DNA from 2 places in the Streptomyces sp. BF23-19 genome. Region 1 is predicted to be linked to the other one. Evidence: riboswitches for the same ligand, from Rfam matches in the RefSeq annotation. Region 1 holds a riboswitch; the other holds the start of a gene.

The links. A riboswitch is a leader RNA that binds a small molecule or an ion and turns the genes downstream of it on or off. The one in region 1 is predicted to bind cyclic di-AMP.
Positions count from the first base shown of each region.
Region 2: another riboswitch for cyclic di-AMP. It lies ahead of AB8A24_RS28485 (M23 family metallopeptidase); the one in region 1 lies ahead of AB8A24_RS11130 (transglycosylase family protein).

Region 1 covers NZ_JBGBPT010000014.1:82,792-92,011, reverse strand. The annotation lists gene AB8A24_RS11150 (nucleoside triphosphate pyrophosphohydrolase) at 1-898, shown strand, start outside; gene AB8A24_RS11145 (globin domain-containing protein) at 954-2,150, opposite strand; gene AB8A24_RS11140 (cytochrome P450) at 2,182-3,579, shown strand; gene AB8A24_RS11135 (transglycosylase family protein) at 3,770-4,720, shown strand; cyclic di-AMP (ydaO/yuaA leader) riboswitch at 4,997-5,169, shown strand; gene AB8A24_RS11130 (transglycosylase family protein) at 5,173-5,895, shown strand; gene eno (phosphopyruvate hydratase) at 6,188-7,468, shown strand; gene AB8A24_RS11120 (septum formation initiator family protein) at 7,568-8,056, shown strand; gene AB8A24_RS11115 (DUF501 domain-containing protein) at 8,113-8,679, shown strand; gene AB8A24_RS11110 (Ppx/GppA phosphatase family protein) at 8,676-9,220, shown strand, end outside.
Region 2 covers NZ_JBGBPT010000058.1:23,558-32,777, forward strand. The annotation lists gene AB8A24_RS28465 (restriction endonuclease) at 1-87, opposite strand, end outside; gene AB8A24_RS28470 (DNA topoisomerase IV subunit A) at 187-2,643, opposite strand; gene AB8A24_RS28475 (pitrilysin family protein) at 2,919-4,271, shown strand; gene AB8A24_RS28480 (M16 family metallopeptidase) at 4,292-5,659, shown strand; cyclic di-AMP (ydaO/yuaA leader) riboswitch at 5,877-6,036, shown strand; gene AB8A24_RS28485 (M23 family metallopeptidase) at 6,049-6,852, shown strand; gene AB8A24_RS28490 (GntR family transcriptional regulator) at 7,048-7,725, shown strand; gene AB8A24_RS28495 (HPr family phosphocarrier protein) at 8,056-8,337, opposite strand; gene AB8A24_RS28500 (GNAT family N-acetyltransferase) at 8,522-9,220, shown strand, end outside.

The DNA.
Region 1 (9,220 bases):
GCAGATCCTGCACGCCGCGGACCGGGTGCTGTGCGCCGACCCCGGCCACCCGCAGCTGCCGTACCTGCGGGAGGCGGGCATCGAGGTCGCGTTCGAGAGCCCGGACGCGCACGCGCTGGTCGAGGCCTGTGCGGGCGGCCGTACGGTCGTCGTGCTTCCGGGCGGCGAGGGCGACCGGCGGCTCACCGACGGGCTGGCCCGGCTGGCCGGCTCGGGCCGGGTCTCCATGCCCGACCTGGAACTCCTGCCGGGCTCGTACGACCTGCCGGGCGCCCGCCTGCTCGACCTGGTCCAGGTGATGGACCGGGTCCGGCGCGAGTGCCCGTGGACCTCCCGGCAGACCCACCGGGGCCTGGCCAAGTACGCGATCGAGGAGGCGTACGAGCTGGTCGAGGCCATCGAGGACGGGGACCGCGAGGGGCTGCGCGAGGAGCTCGGCGACGTACTGCTCCAGGTGGTCTTCCACGCCCGGATCGCCGAGGAGCACGAGGATCCGGACGAGGCCTTCTCCATCGACGACGTGGCCGGGGCGCTCGTCACGAAGCTGATCCACCGGCACCCGCACGTCTTCGGCGACGCGGAGGCCGAGACCCCGGAGGACGTCAGCGCGCACTGGCAGCGCACCAAGGCGGTGGAGAAGCGGCGCGAGTCGGTCACCGACGGGATCCCGGTGGGCCAGCCCGGTCTGGCGCTCGCGGCCAAGCTCGCCGGCCGGGCCCGTACGGGCGGCGTCGCCGTGGAACTGCCCCGCGGCGAGGGCATCGGGTACGAACTGCTGGAGCTCGCGGCGCGCGCCGAGGCGGCGGGGATCGACCCCGAGACCGCACTGCGCGCGGCGGCCCGCGCCTACCGGGACGCGATCCGGGCGGCCGAGGGCCTCGCGGAGCCGGGCGAGTAGCGACCCGCGGACACGACCTGGTGCTGTGACCCGGTGGACCTTTCCGGTCACAGCACTAGTACTCCCTGGGCGCGCGGGCCGAGGGGTCGAGCCAGTGGGGCGCCGGGCGGTTCAGGAACCACTCGCCGAAGCCCAGGGGGCGCTCCCCGTACCCGTGGCCGTGGGCCGGTACCGCGTCGTGGAAGAGGCGGCCGGGGCGGGCGCCCAGCTCCTGGAGCAGGTGGGCGGTCTCGTCGACGAACTGCGGCGGACCGCTCAGGTAGACGTCCTGGTCCGGCCACAGGCCCCGGTGGCCGAGCGCGGTCGCGAGCCGGTCGGTGGCCTGGTTGCGGTGCCGCCCGGGGGCGGGCGTGATGTAGGTGACGGCGAGCCAGCCGCAGCGGGCGGCGTACGCGTCGATGAGCGGGCGGTCGTAGAGGTGCGCGCCGTCCCGCGCCACCACGAAGAGCCGTACGTCCTGATCGGGAGGCCGCTCCGCGAGATCCTCCAGCAGGGCCCGGATCGGCGCCCAGCCGGTGCCGGCGGCGATCAGGCTGACCGGGCGGTCCTCGCGGCGGAAGGTCAGCTGCCCGCCGGCGGCGCCGAGCCGCAGCATGTCGCCCGGCCGGGTCTCGCGGACCAGGGTGGTGCTCAGCCGGCCCCGGTCGACCCGGCTGACGTGCAGGTCGAGGGTGCCGTCGGGGCGGGGGGCGTTGCCGATGGAGTAGGTGCGCCAGGTCGTCGGGAGGCGTTCGCTGCTCACGCTCGTGTACTGGCCGGGGAGATAGGGGAAGGGGGCGTGCGGCCGGAGCGTCAGGACGCCTATGTCCGCTCCGTACTGGAGGTGGCGTACGACCTCCGCGTCCCACCACGGCGGGTCCACGCTCGCGTCGGCGCCGGCCGTCATCGCGTCGGCCATCACCTGGTAGGCCTCGGCCCAGGCCTTCTCGACGGACGGGGTCCAGGCCGCGCCGGAGGTTTCCGCGAGTGCGGCGAGCAGGCTGGCGCCGACGGCCGCGTAGTGCTCGGGGCGGACCAGGAACTTGCGGTGGTCGCGTCCCAGGTCGCGCAGGTAGGGGCCGAGGGTCTCGTCGTCGAGACGGGCGATCACGTGGGTGAGCGCGGCGAAGAGCCGGTCCCGCTGGCGTTCCATGTCGTGGAGGGAGTCCGGGAAGAGGGCGCGGACTCCGGGGTTGTGCCAGAAGAGGTGGGAGTAGAAGAACTTGACGGCGTGCTCGGCTCGTCGCTCCACCACCGCGAAACTGCTCTTCAAGATCCTGACATCCACAAAACCGAAAGTAGGAATGCCGGAGAAGTTCAGGTCAAGGGATGGCCGATCTACGGACAGCCGCGACGAATCACCTATATCGGATGAGGGTTCGGCGCCGGGATACGGTCATCAGGTGCACGAGCAGACCTCCGGAACCCCCGCCGAGACCCCCGCGGACACTCCCGCCGACGCCCCTTCCGCCGAGGGCCCCACCCTCTTCGACTGGGAGTTCGCGACCGACCCCTACCCGGCCTACGCCTGGTTGCGCGAGCACTCCCCGGTGCACCGCACCAAGCTGCCCAGCGGGGTCGAGGCCTGGCTCGTCACCCGGTACGCAGACGCCCGCCAGGCCCTGGCCGACCAGCGGCTCAGCAAGAATCCGGCGCACCACGCGGAGCCCGCGCACGCCAAGGGCAAGACCGGGATCCCGGGGGAGCGCAAGGCCGAGCTGATGACGCACCTGCTCAACATCGACCCGCCGGACCACACCCGGCTGCGGCGGCTGGTGTCGAAGGCGTTCACCCCGCGCAGGGTCGCCGAGTTCGCCCCGCGGGTGCAGGCGCTCACCGACCACCTGATCGACGCCTTCGCGGGGAAAGGTGAGGCTGATCTCATTCACGAGTTCGCCTTCCCGCTCCCCATCTACGCCATCTGCGAGATGCTCGGGGTCCCGCGCGAGGACCAGGACGACTTCCGTGACTGGGCGGGCATGATGATCCGCCACGGCGGCGGTCCGCGCGGCGGAGTGGCCCGGTCGGTCAAGCAGATGCGGACCTACCTCGGTGAACTCATTCACCGCAAAAGGGATGATCTGGGTGATGACCTGATCTCCGACCTGATCCGCGCGAGCGACCACGGGGACCATCTGACGGAGAGCGAGGCCACCGCCATGGCCTTCATCCTGCTTTTCGCCGGTTTCGAGACCACCGTGAACCTCATCGGCAACGGGGTCCACTCCCTCTTCATGAACCCCGAGCAGCGCGAGCGCCTCCAGCGCTCCCTCGCCGCCGGGGAGAGCGGACTGCTGGCCACCGGGGTCGAGGAACTGCTGCGGTACGACGGCCCGGTGGAACTGGCCACCTGGCGGTTCGCCACCGAGCCGCTGACCCTCGGCGGCATGCGGATCGAGGTGGGCGACCCGGTCCTGGTCGTCCTCGCGGCCGCCGACCGGGATCCGGAGCGCTTCGCGGAGCCGGACACGCTCGACCTCTCCCGGACCGACAACCAGCACCTCGGATACGGTCACGGCATCCACTACTGCCTCGGCGCTCCGCTCGCCCGGCTCGAAGGACAGACCGCGCTCGCGACTTTGCTGACGCGTCTGCCCGATCTGGAACTGGCCGTTCCGCCCCAAGACCTGCGCTGGCGCGGTGGGTTGATCATGCGAGGGCTTCGTACTCTTCCCGTTCGATTCGCGGCTCAAAACACTTGAGCGAAATCTGATTAAAAGTCAGATCCGACTTGAACTTGTGACAATCGTTCGATGGCCGCTAGGTTCTGCCGTTACCTAGCTGTTATGCGAAAGGTGATCCTTCATGCTCTCCGGGAACGGCCGTCACAGACGCCCCCGCCAGGTCCCCGCGCTGGTCGTCACAGCCGGTGTCACTGGCTCTGCGTTGGCCATGCCACTGCTGGCCGCCACCAGCGCCACCGCCGCCGACACGTCCACGTGGGACAGGGTTGCCGAGTGCGAGAGCGGTGGCTCCTGGAGCGCCAACTCCGGCAGCGGCGCCTACGGCGGACTCCAGTTCACCCAGGAGGAGTGGCAGAGCGCCGGCGGGCTCGACTTCGCCGAGCGCCCCGATCTGGCGAGCCGTTCCCAGCAGATCGCGGTGGCCGAGCGGGTGCTGGGCTCGACGGGACCGCAGGCGTGGCCGCTGTGCGCGGCCTCGGCCGGCCTGGTCAAGGAGAGCCCCGCCGCACAGGTGGACCCCGGTCTGCCCGGCGGCAAGGGCCCGCTGGCTCCCGCGCCGTCCCGTCCGGACGACGCCGTTCCGTCGGCCGGCGGCGGCAAGCCGTCCACGGACTACGGGTCCCCGACCCCGGCCCCGGCTCCGAGCCCGTCCGGCACCCCGTTCCTGATTCCCGACGCCCCGTCCATCGGACTGCCCGTCATGCCCGCGCCGGACATCCCGACGACGCCCCCGGTCGACCCGACGGCTCCGGTCCTGCCGGGCGACCCGACCGGTACGCCGACCCCCGTCGACCCGACGGCGCCGACGCAGCCGGTGGACCCGACCGCGCCGCCCACCACCGCGCCCGTCACGCCGGGGCTGCCCCCGGTCGACCCGACGGCCCCCGCGACCTCGGAGGTCCCGCAGACCACCGGGGCCACTCCGGTCGAGGGCAACGGCAAGCACCGTGGTGCGCCGGAGGCCGGTCCGTCGGCTCTGCCTGACGTCTCGTCGAACCCCGTCTACACGGTCCAGGCGGGCGACAGCCTGGCGACCATCGCGGTTGCCAAGGGCGTAAAGGGGGGCTGGAACGGTCTCTACCAGGCCAATGAGCAAGTGATCGGCGAGGACGCCGACCTCATCAAGCCTGGCCAGAACCTGGATCTAACCACGCAATAAGGACAGTTCAGTTACCCGGAAAGAGTTGAATGTCGGATTTCTGTAAGTGAGACATGTGTCTCTTCCGGTCAACTGGCGTGTCTCACCCAGGGCATTGCGCAAACCCCTCCCTCACCTGCGCAAACACCCCTGTGAGGGGCGCAAGTAGGGGCCGTTTCTCCCCGATGTTGCTCGTTGAACATCGGGGAGAGACCTGTCTACCTTCTGAATCGCTCGCCACCGCGAGCTCCTTCGACCGCATCGCCGAATCCTGCCGGCGGACGGAGGGAACAGTCGTCGCGTCAAGCGCCGAAGGCAGGAGCGGGGGAACCAAGGTAGGTGCCGGGAGCGGCCGTTGAGAGACGGTCACGCCACCGGCTTGGGGTTAAGACGTGCGCTAGGTCGCACGGCCGGGCAACTCACTCGCCCGAACCCGACAGCTCACCTCGTAGGCGTCGGTGAGGAGAAACTCCATGCTGCTTTCCGGCAAGGGCAAGCACCGTCGCGGTACTGCAATCGAGCGGTCTGTCCGGATCGTCACGCTCGCCGGTGTCGCCGGTGTGGCCGTGGCCGCGCCCCTGATGGCCGCGGGCACCGCCAGCGCCGCGACCTCGTCCGAGTGGGACAAGGTCGCGCAGTGCGAGTCCGGTGGCAACTGGGCCATCAACACGGGCAACGGCTACTACGGCGGCCTGCAGTTCTCGCCCTCCACGTGGTCCGGCTTCGGCGGCAAGTCCTACGCCCCGCAGGCCAACCAGGCCACCAAGGCGCAGCAGATAGCCGTCGCGGAGAAGGTCCTCAAGAGCCAGGGCAAGGGTGCCTGGCCGTCTTGCGGCAAGGGTCTGTCGAACTCCTCCTACAGCGGTGGCGGCGCCGAGACCCCGGCCTCCAAGCCGCAGTCGAAGCCGAAGGCCGAGACGAAGAAGACCGAGACCAAGAAGACCGAGACCAAGGTCGCGCCGAAGCAGGAGACCAAGCGTCCCGAGGCTCCGACCACCCGCTCCGAGCGTGCCGAGGCCCCGGTCGCGCCGAAGACCGGCAACGGCTCGTACGAGGTCAAGTCGGGCGACACCCTGGGCACCATCGCCGAGGCCAACGGTGTCAAGGGCGGCTGGCAGAAGCTGTTCGAGCTGAACAAGGACATCGTCTCGGACGCCGACCTGATCTTCCCGGGTCAGAAGCTGAAGCTCAGCTGAACACTGCGGCAAAGCCGCAGGAACATGTACACGGCGTCAGCTGACCCCGTGCAGGATGTCCACCGCCCGGCGCGTGCCCCACGCGCCGGGCGGTGTTGCGTCCGACCCCCGAAAGCCGATGATCAAGCGACCCTATGTCCCGGAAGAGGGGTATTCGGTCCCTTTTTCGTCCCAGGGTCCGGGCGGTCGGGCGGCCCAGTGCCCGGAGCCGGTTAGGCTCTAGGCGGCAAGGCCATCCCACGGCCTGACATGCCACCGCACACTCAGCGTCACATCCCAGAAGGAGATGCTCGTGCCGTCCATCGACGTCGTCGTAGCCCGGGAAATCCTGGACTCCCGAGGCAACCCCACGGTCGAGGTCGAGGTGGGCCTCGACGATGGCAGCACCGGCCGTGCTGCAGTTCCGTCCGGCGCCTCCACCGGCGCATTCGAGGCCATCGAGCTGCGTGACGGTGACCCCGACCGTTACTTCGGCAAGGGTGTCGAGAAGGCCGTCCTCGCCGTCATCGAGCAGATCGGCCCGGAGCTCGTCGGCTACGACGCCACCGAGCAGCGTCTGATCGACCAGGCCATGTTCGACCTGGACGCCACCGACAACAAGGGCTCGCTCGGCGCCAACGCCATCCTCGGCGTGTCCCTGGCCGTGGCGCACGCCGCGTCCGAGGCCTCGGACCTTCCGCTCTTCCGCTACCTCGGCGGTCCGAACGCGCACCTGCTGCCCGTTCCGATGATGAACATCCTCAACGGTGGGTCGCACGCCGACTCCAACGTGGACATCCAGGAGTTCATGATCGCCCCCATCGGCGCGGAGTCCTTCTCCGAGGCGCTGCGTTGGGGTGCCGAGGTCTACCACACCCTCAAGAAGGTCCTGCACACCAAGGGCCTCTCCACCGGCCTGGGTGACGAGGGCGGCTTCGCCCCGAACCTGGAGTCGAACCGCGCCGCGCTCGACCTCATCATCGAGGCCATCAAGCAGGCCGGCTACACCCCGGGCACGGACATCGCGCTCGCGCTCGACGTCGCCGCGTCCGAGTTCTACAAGGACGGCCAGTACGAGTTCGAGGGCAAGTCCCGCTCGGCCGCCGAGATGACCGACTACTACGCCGAGCTCGTCGAGGCGTACCCGCTCGTCTCCATCGAGGACCCGCTGTTCGAGGACGACTGGGACGGCTGGAAGACCATCACCGACCGCCTCGGCGCCAAGGTCCAGATCGTCGGTGACGACCTGTTCGTCACCAACCCGGAGCGTCTGGCCCGCGGTATCGAGGAGGGCTCCGCGAACGCCCTGCTCGTGAAGGTGAACCAGATCGGTTCGCTGACCGAGACCCTGGACGCCGTCGAGATGGCCCAGCGCAACGGCTTCAAGTGCATGATGTCCCACCGTTCCGGTGAGACCGAGGACGTCACCATCGCCGACCTCGCCGTCGCCGTGAACTGCGGTCAGATCAAGACCGGCGCCCCGGCCCGCTCGGACCGTGTCGCCAAGTACAACCAGCTGCTGCGCATCGAGGAGATCCTCGACGACGCCGCGGTGTACGCGGGCCGCTCCGCCTTCCCGCGCTTCAAGGGCTAATCACCCCCCTGAGGGGCTGGCCTCCGTACGTCCCCGCACTCGGTCCCGTACCGTGTGCGGGGACGTATTGCGTAGTGCGTACCTAGGGGAGGCGGACCAATGGCCGGGAACCGGGATCGGTTCTCCACCTTCTCCACCGCGACCAGGCTCAAGCAGCTCGGCGAGCGGACCGCCGCCCACGTCTACCGGTCGCAGTCGCGGCGTCAGGTCCGCCGCAGCCGGCTCACCGGCCGCGCCGCGCTCCTGGTGCTCGTCCTCTGTACGCTGGTCGTCGCCCTCGCGTACCCGATGCGCCAGTACGTCTCCCAGCGCTCGGAGATCGCGAAGCAGCAACGGGCCGCCGCGGCCGCGCGGGACCGCCTGGAGCGGCTCCGCGACGAGAAGGCCCGCTGGCAGGACGACGCCTACGCGGAGCAGCAGGCGCGCAAGCACCTGCACTTCCTGCGCCCGGGGGAGATCGGCTACATCATGAGCGACCCCGGGGCCCAGCCCCCGCAGCCGCACCGGACCGGCCAAGCCGGCTCCGACCGCCCCTGGTACTCCAACGTCTGGGACGGCGTCGACAAGGCCGACCGCCCCGGCGAGTGATCCGTACCGCCGTACCGCAGCACCCATCCACGAGAACGAAGAGACTTCCTCCAGGCATGCAGACGCCCCCGCCCCAGACCGACCGGACCGAGCCGACCGACGCGGACATCGAGGCGTTCGAGCAGCAGCTCGGCCGCCCGCCGCGCGGGCTGCGCGCCATCGCGCACCGCTGCCCCTGCGGGCAGCCGGACGTGGTGGAGACCGCCCCGCGGCTCCCCGACGGCACCCCCTTCCCGACGCTGTACTACCTGACGTGCCCGCGCGCGGCCTCCGCGATCGGCACGCTGGAGGCGAACGGCGTGATGAAGGAGATGCAGGCCCGGCTCGCCGAGGACAAGGAACTGGCCGCCGCCTACCAGGCCGCCCACGAGGACTACATCGAGCGGCGCGACGCCATCGAGGTGCTCCAGGGCTTCCCGAGCGCCGGCGGCATGCCGGACCGGGTGAAGTGCCTGCACGTGCTGGTCGGCCACTCCCTGGCCGCCGGCCCCGGGGTGAACCCGTTCGGCGACGAAGCCCTCGCCATGCTGCCGGAGTGGTGGGCCAAGGGCGCCTGCGTCGTCCCGTGCGGGGAGAAGAAGACGGACGAGAAGAAGACGGACGAGAAGGAGTCGGGCGCGTGACCCGGGTCGCCGCCGTCGACTGCGGTACGAACTCCATCCGGCTGCTCGTGGCGGACTGCGACCCGGCCACCGGCGAGCTGATCGAGCTCGACCGCCGGATGACGATCGTCCGGCTGGGCCAGGGTGTGGACCGGACCGGCCGGCTGGCCCCGGAGGCGCTGGAGCGCACCTTCGCCGCCTGCCGCGAGTACGCGGGAGTGATCAAGGAGTTCGGCGCGGAGCGGCTGCGCTTCGTGGCGACCTCCGCCTCCCGGGACGCCGAGAACCGGGCGGACTTCGTCCGGGGGGTCCTGGACATCCTGGGCGTCGAGCCCGAGGTGATCTCCGGTGACCAGGAGGCGGAGTTCTCCTTCACCGGCGCCACCAAGGAGCTCACGGCGCACGAGCACCTGGAGCGCCCCTTCCTGGTGGTGGACATCGGCGGCGGCTCGACCGAGTTCGTGGTCGGCGAGGAGCACGTACGGGCCGCCCGGTCCGTGGACATCGGCTGCGTCCGGATGACCGAGCGGCACCTGGTGGTGGACGGTGTCGTCACCGACCC
Region 2 (9,220 bases), on a different contig from region 1:
CCGCTGCTGGACCAGCTGCGTCTGTTGCTGCCGGCGCTGTGCCTCCGCCCAGCTCCCGATCAGTCCGCTGCCCGCTCGACGGCTCATCAGCTGCGTTCTCCCCCCACCGCGTCCACGGGGAAAACACTAGTCGGCATTCGGGTGGTACGTCCCCCCGGTCGTACCACCCGAATGCCCTCCCGCGCCCTACAGCGCGGCCCCCGCCAGTGCCGCGACCACCGACGGCAGCGCGGCCCCGGAGCCGTCCCGGCGCGGGTCCACGGTCGGCAGTTCGGCCGGCGTTCCGTTCGCCGCCGCCGCGCGGACGGGGGCACCGCCCGCCCAGGCCAGCACCAGTACGTCCTCGCCCTTCAGGAACCGCTGGCAGCGCACGCCACCCGTGGCGCGACCCTTGCGCGGGTACTGGTCGAAGGGGGTCAGCTTCCCGGAGGTCACCGAGTCGTCCAGGGTGCCGTGCGAGCCCGCCACCGTGAAGACCACCGCGTCCCGCGCCGGGTCCACGGCCGAGAAGTGGATCACCTTGGCGTTCTCGGCGAGCTTGATGCCCGCCATACCGCCCGCCGGGCGGCCCTGCGGGCGGACCTGGGCCGCCGGGTAACGCAGCAGCTGGGCGTCGTCGGTGATGAAGACCAGGTCCTCCTCACCCGTGCGCAGCTCGACCGCGCCGACGATCCGGTCGCCCTCCTTGAGGGTGATGACCTCCAGCTCGTCCTTGTTCGCCGGGTAGTCCGGCACGACGCGCTTGACCACGCCCTGCTCGGTGCCCAGCGCGAGGCCCTGCGAGGACTCGTCCAGCGAGGTCAGGCAGACCACCTTCTCGTCCGCCTCCAGCCCGGAGAGGAACTCCGAGACCGGGGCGCCGCCCGCCAGGTTCGGCGCGGCGTGCGTGTCCGGCAGCTGCGGCAGGTCGATCACCGACAGCCGCAGCAGCCGCCCGTACGAGGTGACCGCGCCGACATCGGCCCGGGCCGTCGCCGCGACCTGCGAGACGATCAGGTCGTGCTTGGCACGGGCGCCGCCCTCCTCCTCCGGCAGCGCCTCGCCGTTCGCCGTACGCGCCAGCAGGCCCGTCGAGGACAGCAGCACCCGGCACGGGTCGTCCGCGACCTCCAGCGGAACGGCCGCCACCGCGGTGCCCGCGGACTCCAGCAGCACCGTACGGCGCTCGGTGCCGAACTTCTTCGCGACGGCCGCCAGTTCCGCGGAGACCAGCTTGCGCAGCTCGCTGTCCGACTCCAGGATCCCGGTCAGCTCGTCGATCTCGCCGGTCAGTCGGTCGCGCTCGGACTCCAGCTCGATCCGGTCGAAGCGGGTGAGCCGGCGCAGCGGGGTGTCCAGGATGTACTGGGTCTGGATCTCGCTCAGCGAGAACCGCTCGATCAGCCGGGTCTTGGCCTGCGCCGAGTTGTCGCTGTCCCGGATGAGCCGGATGACCTCGTCGATGTCGAGGAGCGCCACCAGCAGGCCCTCGACCAGGTGCAGCCGGTCGCGGCGCTTGGTGCGGCGGAACTCGCTGCGTCGCCGGACGACCTCGAAGCGGTGGTCGAGATAGACCTCCAGCAGCTCCTTGAGGCCCAGCGTCAGGGGCTGCCCGTCCACCAGCGCCACGTTGTTGATGCCGAAGGACTCCTCCATCGGCGTCAGCTTGTAGAGCTGCTCCAGCACGGCCTCCGGGTGGAAGCCGTTCTTGATCTCGATGACCAGGCGCAGGCCGTGCGAGCGGTCGGTGAGGTCCTTGACGTCGGCGATGCCCTGGAGCTTCTTCGAGCCGACCAGGTCCTTGATCTTCGCGATGACCTTCTCGGGGCCGACCGTGAAGGGCAGTTCGGTGACGACCAGGCCCTTGCGGCGCGCCGTCACGTCCTCCACGGTCACCGTCGCGCGGATCTTGAAGGTGCCGCGCCCGTTCTCGTAGGCGTCCTTGATGCCCGAGAGCCCGACGATCCGGCCGCCCGTGGGCAGGTCGGGGCCCGGCACGAAGCGCATCAGCGCCTCCAGGTCCGCCTGCGGGTACCGGATCAGGTGGCGGGCGGCCGCGATGACCTCGCCGAGGTTGTGCGGGGGCATGTTGGTGGCCATGCCGACGGCGATTCCGGACGCGCCGTTGACCAGGAGGTTCGGGTACGCGGCGGGCAGGGCGACCGGCTCCCGCTCCTGGCCGTCGTAGTTGGCGGTGAAGTCGACGGTGTCCTCGTCGATCGACTCCGTCATCAGCGACGTGGCGTCGGCCATCTTGCACTCGGTGTAACGCATCGCGGCCGGCGGGTCGTCGTTGCCGAGCGAGCCGAAGTTGCCGTGGCCGTCGACCAGCGGCAGCCGCATGGAGAAGGGCTGCGCCATGCGCACGAGGGCGTCGTAGATGGACGCGTCACCGTGCGGGTGGAGCTTGCCCATGACCTCGCCGACGACACGGGCGCACTTCACGTACCCGCGGTCGGGACGCAGGCCCATCTCGTTCATCTGGTACACGATGCGTCGGTGCACCGGCTTCATGCCGTCCCGGGCGTCGGGCAGGGCACGGGAGTAGATCACCGAGTACGCGTACTCGAGGAAGGAGCCCTGCATTTCGTCGACGACGTCGATGTCGAGGATCTTCTCCTCGAAATCCTCCGGCGGCGGGGTCTTCGTGCTGCGGCGGGCCATCGCTGCGCGGCTCCTTAACCAAAATGGGGTGTGCTGGCTGTCGGGTGGGGTGTCTGGTCGGGTCTGGCGGGGTCTGGCGGTCTTGTGGTGTCCGGCGAGGGTACGACGCGGACCATTGTGGCCCGACGCACCGACAACGCCGACTCCGACCCCGGGGGTCCCTCGGACGGAGTGCGGGGGAGTGACCCGGGAACTTATCCGGCGGTCGGCGCGCTTGCATACAGTGGCAGGTCGATAAGAAATCTCTACATCGCGATCGAAGGGACCACATGCCCATGGGTCACACGGCCACAGCCCAGGCCGGCTCCGGCGGCCTGACAGCGACCGAGCACCGGCTGGCCAACGGCCTGCGCGTGGTGCTCTCCGAGGACCACCTGACCCCGGTCGCCGCGGTCTGCCTCTGGTACGACGTCGGCTCGCGCCATGAGGTCAAGGGACGCACCGGCCTGGCTCACCTCTTCGAGCACCTGATGTTCCAGGGGTCGGCGAGCGTACCCGGCAACGGGCACTTCGAACTGGTCCAGGGGGCCGGCGGTTCCCTCAACGGCACCACCAGCTTCGAGCGCACCAACTACTTCGAGACGATGCCGACGCACCAGCTGGAGCTCGCGCTCTGGCTGGAAGCGGACCGGATGGGGTCCCTGCTGGCCGCCCTGGACGACGAGTCCATGGAGAACCAGCGCGACGTCGTCAAGAACGAGCGCCGCCAGCGGTACGACAACGTCCCGTACGGCACGGCCTTCGAGCGGCTCACCGCCCTGGCCTACCCCGAGGGTCACCCGTACCACCACACCCCCATCGGCTCCATGGCCGACCTGGACGCCGCCTCCCTGGAGGACGCGCGCACCTTCTTCCGCACGTACTACGCGCCCAACAACGCGGTGCTGTCGGTCGTCGGGGACATCGACCCCGAGAAGACGCTCGCCTGGGTCGAGAAGTACTTCGGCACCATCCCCGCGCACGACGGCAAGCAGCCGCCCCGCGACGGCTCGCTGCCCGACATCATCGGGGAGCAGCTGCGCGAGGAGATCGTCGAGGAGGTCCCGGCGCGTGCGCTGATGGCCGCCTACCGGCTGCCGCACGACGGCACCCGGGAGTGCGACGCCGCCGACGTGGCGCTGACCATCCTGGGCGGCGGCGAGTCCTCGCTGCTGCACAACCGGCTGGTACGCCGCGACCAGACGGCTGTCGCGGCCGGCTTCGGCATGCTGCGGCTGGCCGGGGCGCCCTCCCTGGGCTGGCTGGACGTCAAGACCTCCAGCGGCGTCGAGATCCCCGCCATCGAGGCGGCCGTGGACGAGGAGCTCGCGCGGTTCGCCGCCGAGGGCCCGACGGCCGAGGAGATGGAGCGCGCCCAGGCGCAGCTGGAGCGCGAGTGGCTGGACCGGCTGAGCACGGTGGCCGGCCGCGCCGACGAACTGTGCCGCTTCGCGGTGCTGTTCGGCGACCCGCAGCTGGCGCTGACCGCCGTCCGGCGCGTCCTCGACGTCACCGCCGAGGAGGTGCAGGCCGTGGCCGCGGCCCGACTGCGCCCGGACAACCGCGCGGTGCTCGTCTACGAGCCGCTCGCGGCCGACGAGTCCGACCAGCACGACGACTCCGACGAGAACGAGGGGGCGGAGCAGTGAGCGACACGGCAGCCGTCACGATGACCTTCCACCCGCAGCCGCAGGCCGGCGAGCCGCAGCCGTGGGCCTTCCCGGCCCCCGACCGCGGGCAGCTGTCCAACGGGCTGACCCTGCTGCGCTGCCACCGGCCGGGCCAGCAGGTCGTCGCGGTCGAGGTCAACCTCGCCGCCCCGCTGGACGCCGAGCCCGAGGGCCTGGACGGCGTGGCGACCATCATGGCGCGGGCGTTCTCCGAGGGCACCGACAAGCACTCCGCCGAGGAGTTCGCGGCCGAGCTGGAGCGCTGCGGCGCCACCCTGGACGCGCACGCCGACCACCCGGGCCTGCGGGTCTCGCTGGAGGTCCCGGCCTCCCGGCTGCCCAAGGCGCTCGGCCTGCTCGCCGAGGCGCTGCGCGCCCCGGCCTTCGCCGACGCCGAGGTCGACCGGCTGGTGCGCAACCGGCTCGACGAGATCCCGCACGAGCTGGCCAGCCCGCAGCGCCGCGCCGCCAAGCAGCTCTCCAAGGAACTCTTCCCGGCCACCCTGCGGATGTCCCGGCCGCGCCAGGGCACCGAGGAGACGGTCGCCCGGATCGACTCCGCCGCCGTACGCGCCTTCTACGAGGCCCACGTACGCCCCGCCACCGCCACCGCGGTGGTCGTCGGCGACCTGACCGGCATCGACCTGGACGCCGTGCTCGCGGACACCCTGGGCACCTGGACGGGCAACACCGCCGCCGCCCTCCCGGTGCCGCCGGTGACCGCCGACGACACCGGACGCGTGGTCATCGTGGACCGGCCCGGCGCGGTCCAGACGCAGCTGCTGATCGGCCGGATCGGGGCGGACCGCCACGACCGGGTGTGGGCGGCCCAGGTGCTGGGCACGTACTGCCTGGGCGGCACCCTCACCTCGCGCCTGGACAAGGTGCTGCGCGAGGAGAAGGGGTACACCTACGGCGTGCGCGCCTTCGGCCAGGTGCTGCGCTCCACCGCGGACGGCAAGGGCGCCTCGATGCTCGCCATCAGCGGCTCGGTGGACACCCCGAACACCGGACCGGCGCTGGAGGACCTCTGGAAGGTGCTGCGCACCCTCGCCGAGGGCGGTCTGACCGACGCCGAACGCGATGTCGCCGTGCAGAACTTGGTGGGCGTGGCCCCGCTGAAGTTCGAGACGGCCGCCTCGGTCGCGGGCACCCTCGCCGACCAGGTCGAGCAGGAACTGCCGGACGACTACCAGGCGCAGTTGTACGCCCAGCTCGCCGAGACGGGCACGGTGGAGGCCACCACGGCGGTCGTCAAGGCCTTCCCCGCGGACCGGCTGGTCACCGTCCTCGTGGGCGACGCGGCGCTGATCGAGGAGCCCGTGCGGGCCCTTGGCATCGGCGAGGTCACGGTCGTTTCCAACTGACGGTCGGATGACGGCCCATTGGGGGCCGGCCGAGGGTTTCGGCAAGGGGTTCTGGTGACTTGGTCACCAGAACCCCTTTTGTCCGTTTAGTGGTGAGGTTGCTTGTATGCGGTGTGGCGTACGCAACAAAAAGCCGTGTCTGTTTGGCGATTGACTGATGATCCGCCTAGCGTCGGCCGTGCTGTTCGTCAGTTGTGCCCGCCGCACCCGCGGCACCGGACAGCGATCGCCGAGTCCCCGTCAGGCGCGAGCCTGGGGAGCCGGGGACCCACATGAGTCCCTGGGGTGAATCGGACCCCCTCGCAAGAGGAGGCCCGTAGGAGACCTTCCTGCTCCGAACCCGTCAGCTAACCCGGTAGGCGAGAAGGAAGGAAAGGATCAAACCCTTCATGGCGTTTGGCAGTCGTCCCGCTGGTACCGGTAAGCACCGTGGCTCCAGCCGTCTGAGCAAGAAGACCGCCGGTTACGCCGGTATCGCCGCGATCGCCACCACGGGTGTCGTCGGCTCCCTCGCCGCCCCGGCCTTCGCCGCGGACAACCACAGCAGCACCATCGGCCAGGACAACGGCCTCGGTGCCGTCGTCGTCGCCGAGGACCTTGCGGGTGACATCGCCGACCAGGCCGAGTCCCAGCACCGCGTCGCCGAGCAGGACGCCGTCAAGGCGCAGGCCGAGGCCGACGCGAAGCAGCGGGCCGCCGAGGCCAAGCGCATGGCCGAGGCCAAGGCGAAGGCCGAGCGCGAGGCCGCCGAGCGCGCCGCCCGCGAGGAGGAGCGCAAGCGCCTCAACACCTTCGTCGCCCCGGTGGACGGCTCGTACGTCAGCACGCAGTACCACGCGGGCGGCGGCATGTGGTCCTCCGGCAGCCACACGGGCATCGACTTCCACGCCGCCTCCGGCACCTCGGTCCACGCGGTGGGCCTGGGTACCGTCGTCGAGGCCGGCTGGGGTGGCGCGTACGGCAACAACGTCGTCATCAAGCACAACGACGGCACCTACACCCAGTACGGTCACATGACCTCGCTGAACGTCTCCGTCGGCGAGCAGGTCACCCCGGGTCAGCAGATCGGCCTGTCGGGCTCCACCGGCAACTCCAGCGGCCCGCACCTGCACTTCGAGGCCCGCACCGGCTCGCAGTACGGCTCGGACATCGACCCGATCGCGTACCTGCGCTCGCACGGCGTCAGCCTCTGACCTCGCGCCTCACGCATCGCACCGCTTCACCGAGGACCATGGCTCTCCGAGCCGGGGTCTTTGTATGTTGCGCCTTCGCGCAAATGTTTCGTATTTCCGGCCGCTCTCGGAAATTATCGTGTGTTGCAATAGAGTCGCAGCACGCGCATGTGCGTGCAATGACGCTGGCAGTCGGAAATAGGCGGAGGTTCGGTCTTGCGTATTCCTGCGCACGCGGTATGCACAGCAATCCGCGACGACATCGTCTCCGGGGTGTTCGAGCCGGGCGGCCGGTTGACCGAGGAGGTGCTGGCCCGCCGGTACGGGGTCTCGCGCGTCCCGGTGCGTGAGGCCCTGCGGACCCTGGAGTCCGAGGGGTTCGTGACCACGCGGCGCCACGCGGGGGCGTGCGTGGCCGAGCCGACCGAGCAGGAGGCCGCGGACCTGCTGGAGCTGCGGATGCTCCTGGAGCCGCTGGCCGCCGCGCGGGCCGCCCGGCGGCGCACCGACGCGCACCTCAAGGTGCTGCGCGGACTGGTCAGACTGGGGCAGGAGCGAGCCAGGCGGGGCCAGGGGGAGGATCTGCGGTCCCTGGGCGGCTGGTTCCACGAGACGCTCGCCCAGGCCTCCGGCAGCCCCGGGCTGATCTCGCTGCTCACGCAGATGCGGCACAAGATCGCGTGGATGTACGTGGTGGAGGCGCCGGCCCGGCCCGTGGAGTCCTGGGCGGAGCACGGGGCGGTCGTGGACGCGGTGGCGCGCGGCGACGCCGAACGGGCGCGGGCGCTGACCGCGATCCACGCCGACCGGGCGGCGGGGGCGCACCGGCTGCGGCTCCGCCCGGCGGTGAGCACTTCGCAACCTGCCGTAAACATGTCGAGTGGTCGGCATTAACAGGAGCCGTATACAAAGGGTGGGATCGCGTGAATTCGCTGCGCGGTGGCCGATCCCTTTCGAATCGGCCCGAGGTGTCGTGCGCAATTCCGGAGAGGATTAATTCGGCGTGCGCCGGATCGGGGCGGGGTCTTTTCTTCGTCGCGCGGGATCTTCTCGGCATTCGCCGCCCTCGGGTCCGCCGGGGATCCGACGCTCCGCGGGGTGACCGCGTCGGGCGGCCCCGCCCGGCTTCTCGTCACGCGGCGGGGCCCCGTGGACGGAACGACGAAGCCGCGACCCCCGGATCACGGGGGCCGCGGCTTCGCGCGTGGAGTCGAACCCGAAGGGTCAGACGGTCTCGGGGAGCTCCTCGAGACCCTCGGCGACCAGCTTCGCGAGGCGGTCGAGCGCGGCGTCCGCACCCTCGGCCTCGGAGGCGAGGACGATCTCCTCGCCGCCCTGGGCGCCCAGGCCCAGGACCGCCAGCATGGAGGCGGCGTTGACGGGGTCGCCGCCGGACTTCGCGATGGTCACCGGGACGCCGGAAGCGGTCGTCGCGCGGACGAAGATCGAGGCGGGACGAGCGTGCAGGCCCTCGGCCCAGCCGACGTTGACGCGGCGCTCTGCCATGGTGATGCCCTTCAGGTTCTTACGGTTGTCTAGACCAGTCTCTCACGACGCCCGGAATGCTCGGGCCTACCATCGGCCTGAATTTTCCGCCGTTCGACCTTCCCCAGCTTGCCCTGATATGTACCGTCCTGCCTCATCCGCCGCGCGAGGGCTCCACGGCCCGATCCGGCCGTAAGGTAGGCCCATGACCATCGAGTCGGACCCCTCCTACCCGGCCCACTGGGAAGCCGATGTCGTCCTCCGCGACGGCGGCACGGCCCGGATCCGGCCCATCACCACCGAAGACGCGGGCCGGCTCGTCAGCTTCTACGAGCAGGTCTCGGACGAGTCGAAGTACTACCGGTTCTTCGCCCCCTACCCCCGGCTCTCCGACCGCGACGTGCACCGCTTCACGCACCACGACTACGTGGACCGGGTCGGCCTCGCCGCGACCATCGGCGGGGAGTTCATCGCCACCGTCCGCTACGACCGCATCGACGCCGCCGGCCGGCCCGCCTCCGGACCCGCCGACGAGGCCGAGGTCGCCTTCCTCGTCCAGGACGCCCACCAGGGCCGCGGGGTCGCCTCCACGCTCCTCGAACACATCGGCGCGGTGGCCCGGGAGCGCGGCATCCGGCGGTTCGCCGCCGAGGTGCTGCCCGCCAACACCAAGATGATCAAAGTCTTCACGGACGCCGGCTACCAGCAGAAGCGCAGCTTCGAGGACGGCTCCGTCCACCTCACCCTCGACCTCGAACCCACCGCCGAGTCCCTCGCCGTGCAGCGCGCCCGCGAACAGCGCGCCGAGGCCCACTCGGTGCAGCGGCTGCTGGCCCCCGGTTCGGTGGCCGTCGTCGGAGTCAGCCGCTCCGGCGGGGGCGTGGGCGCGGCGGCACTGCGCAAC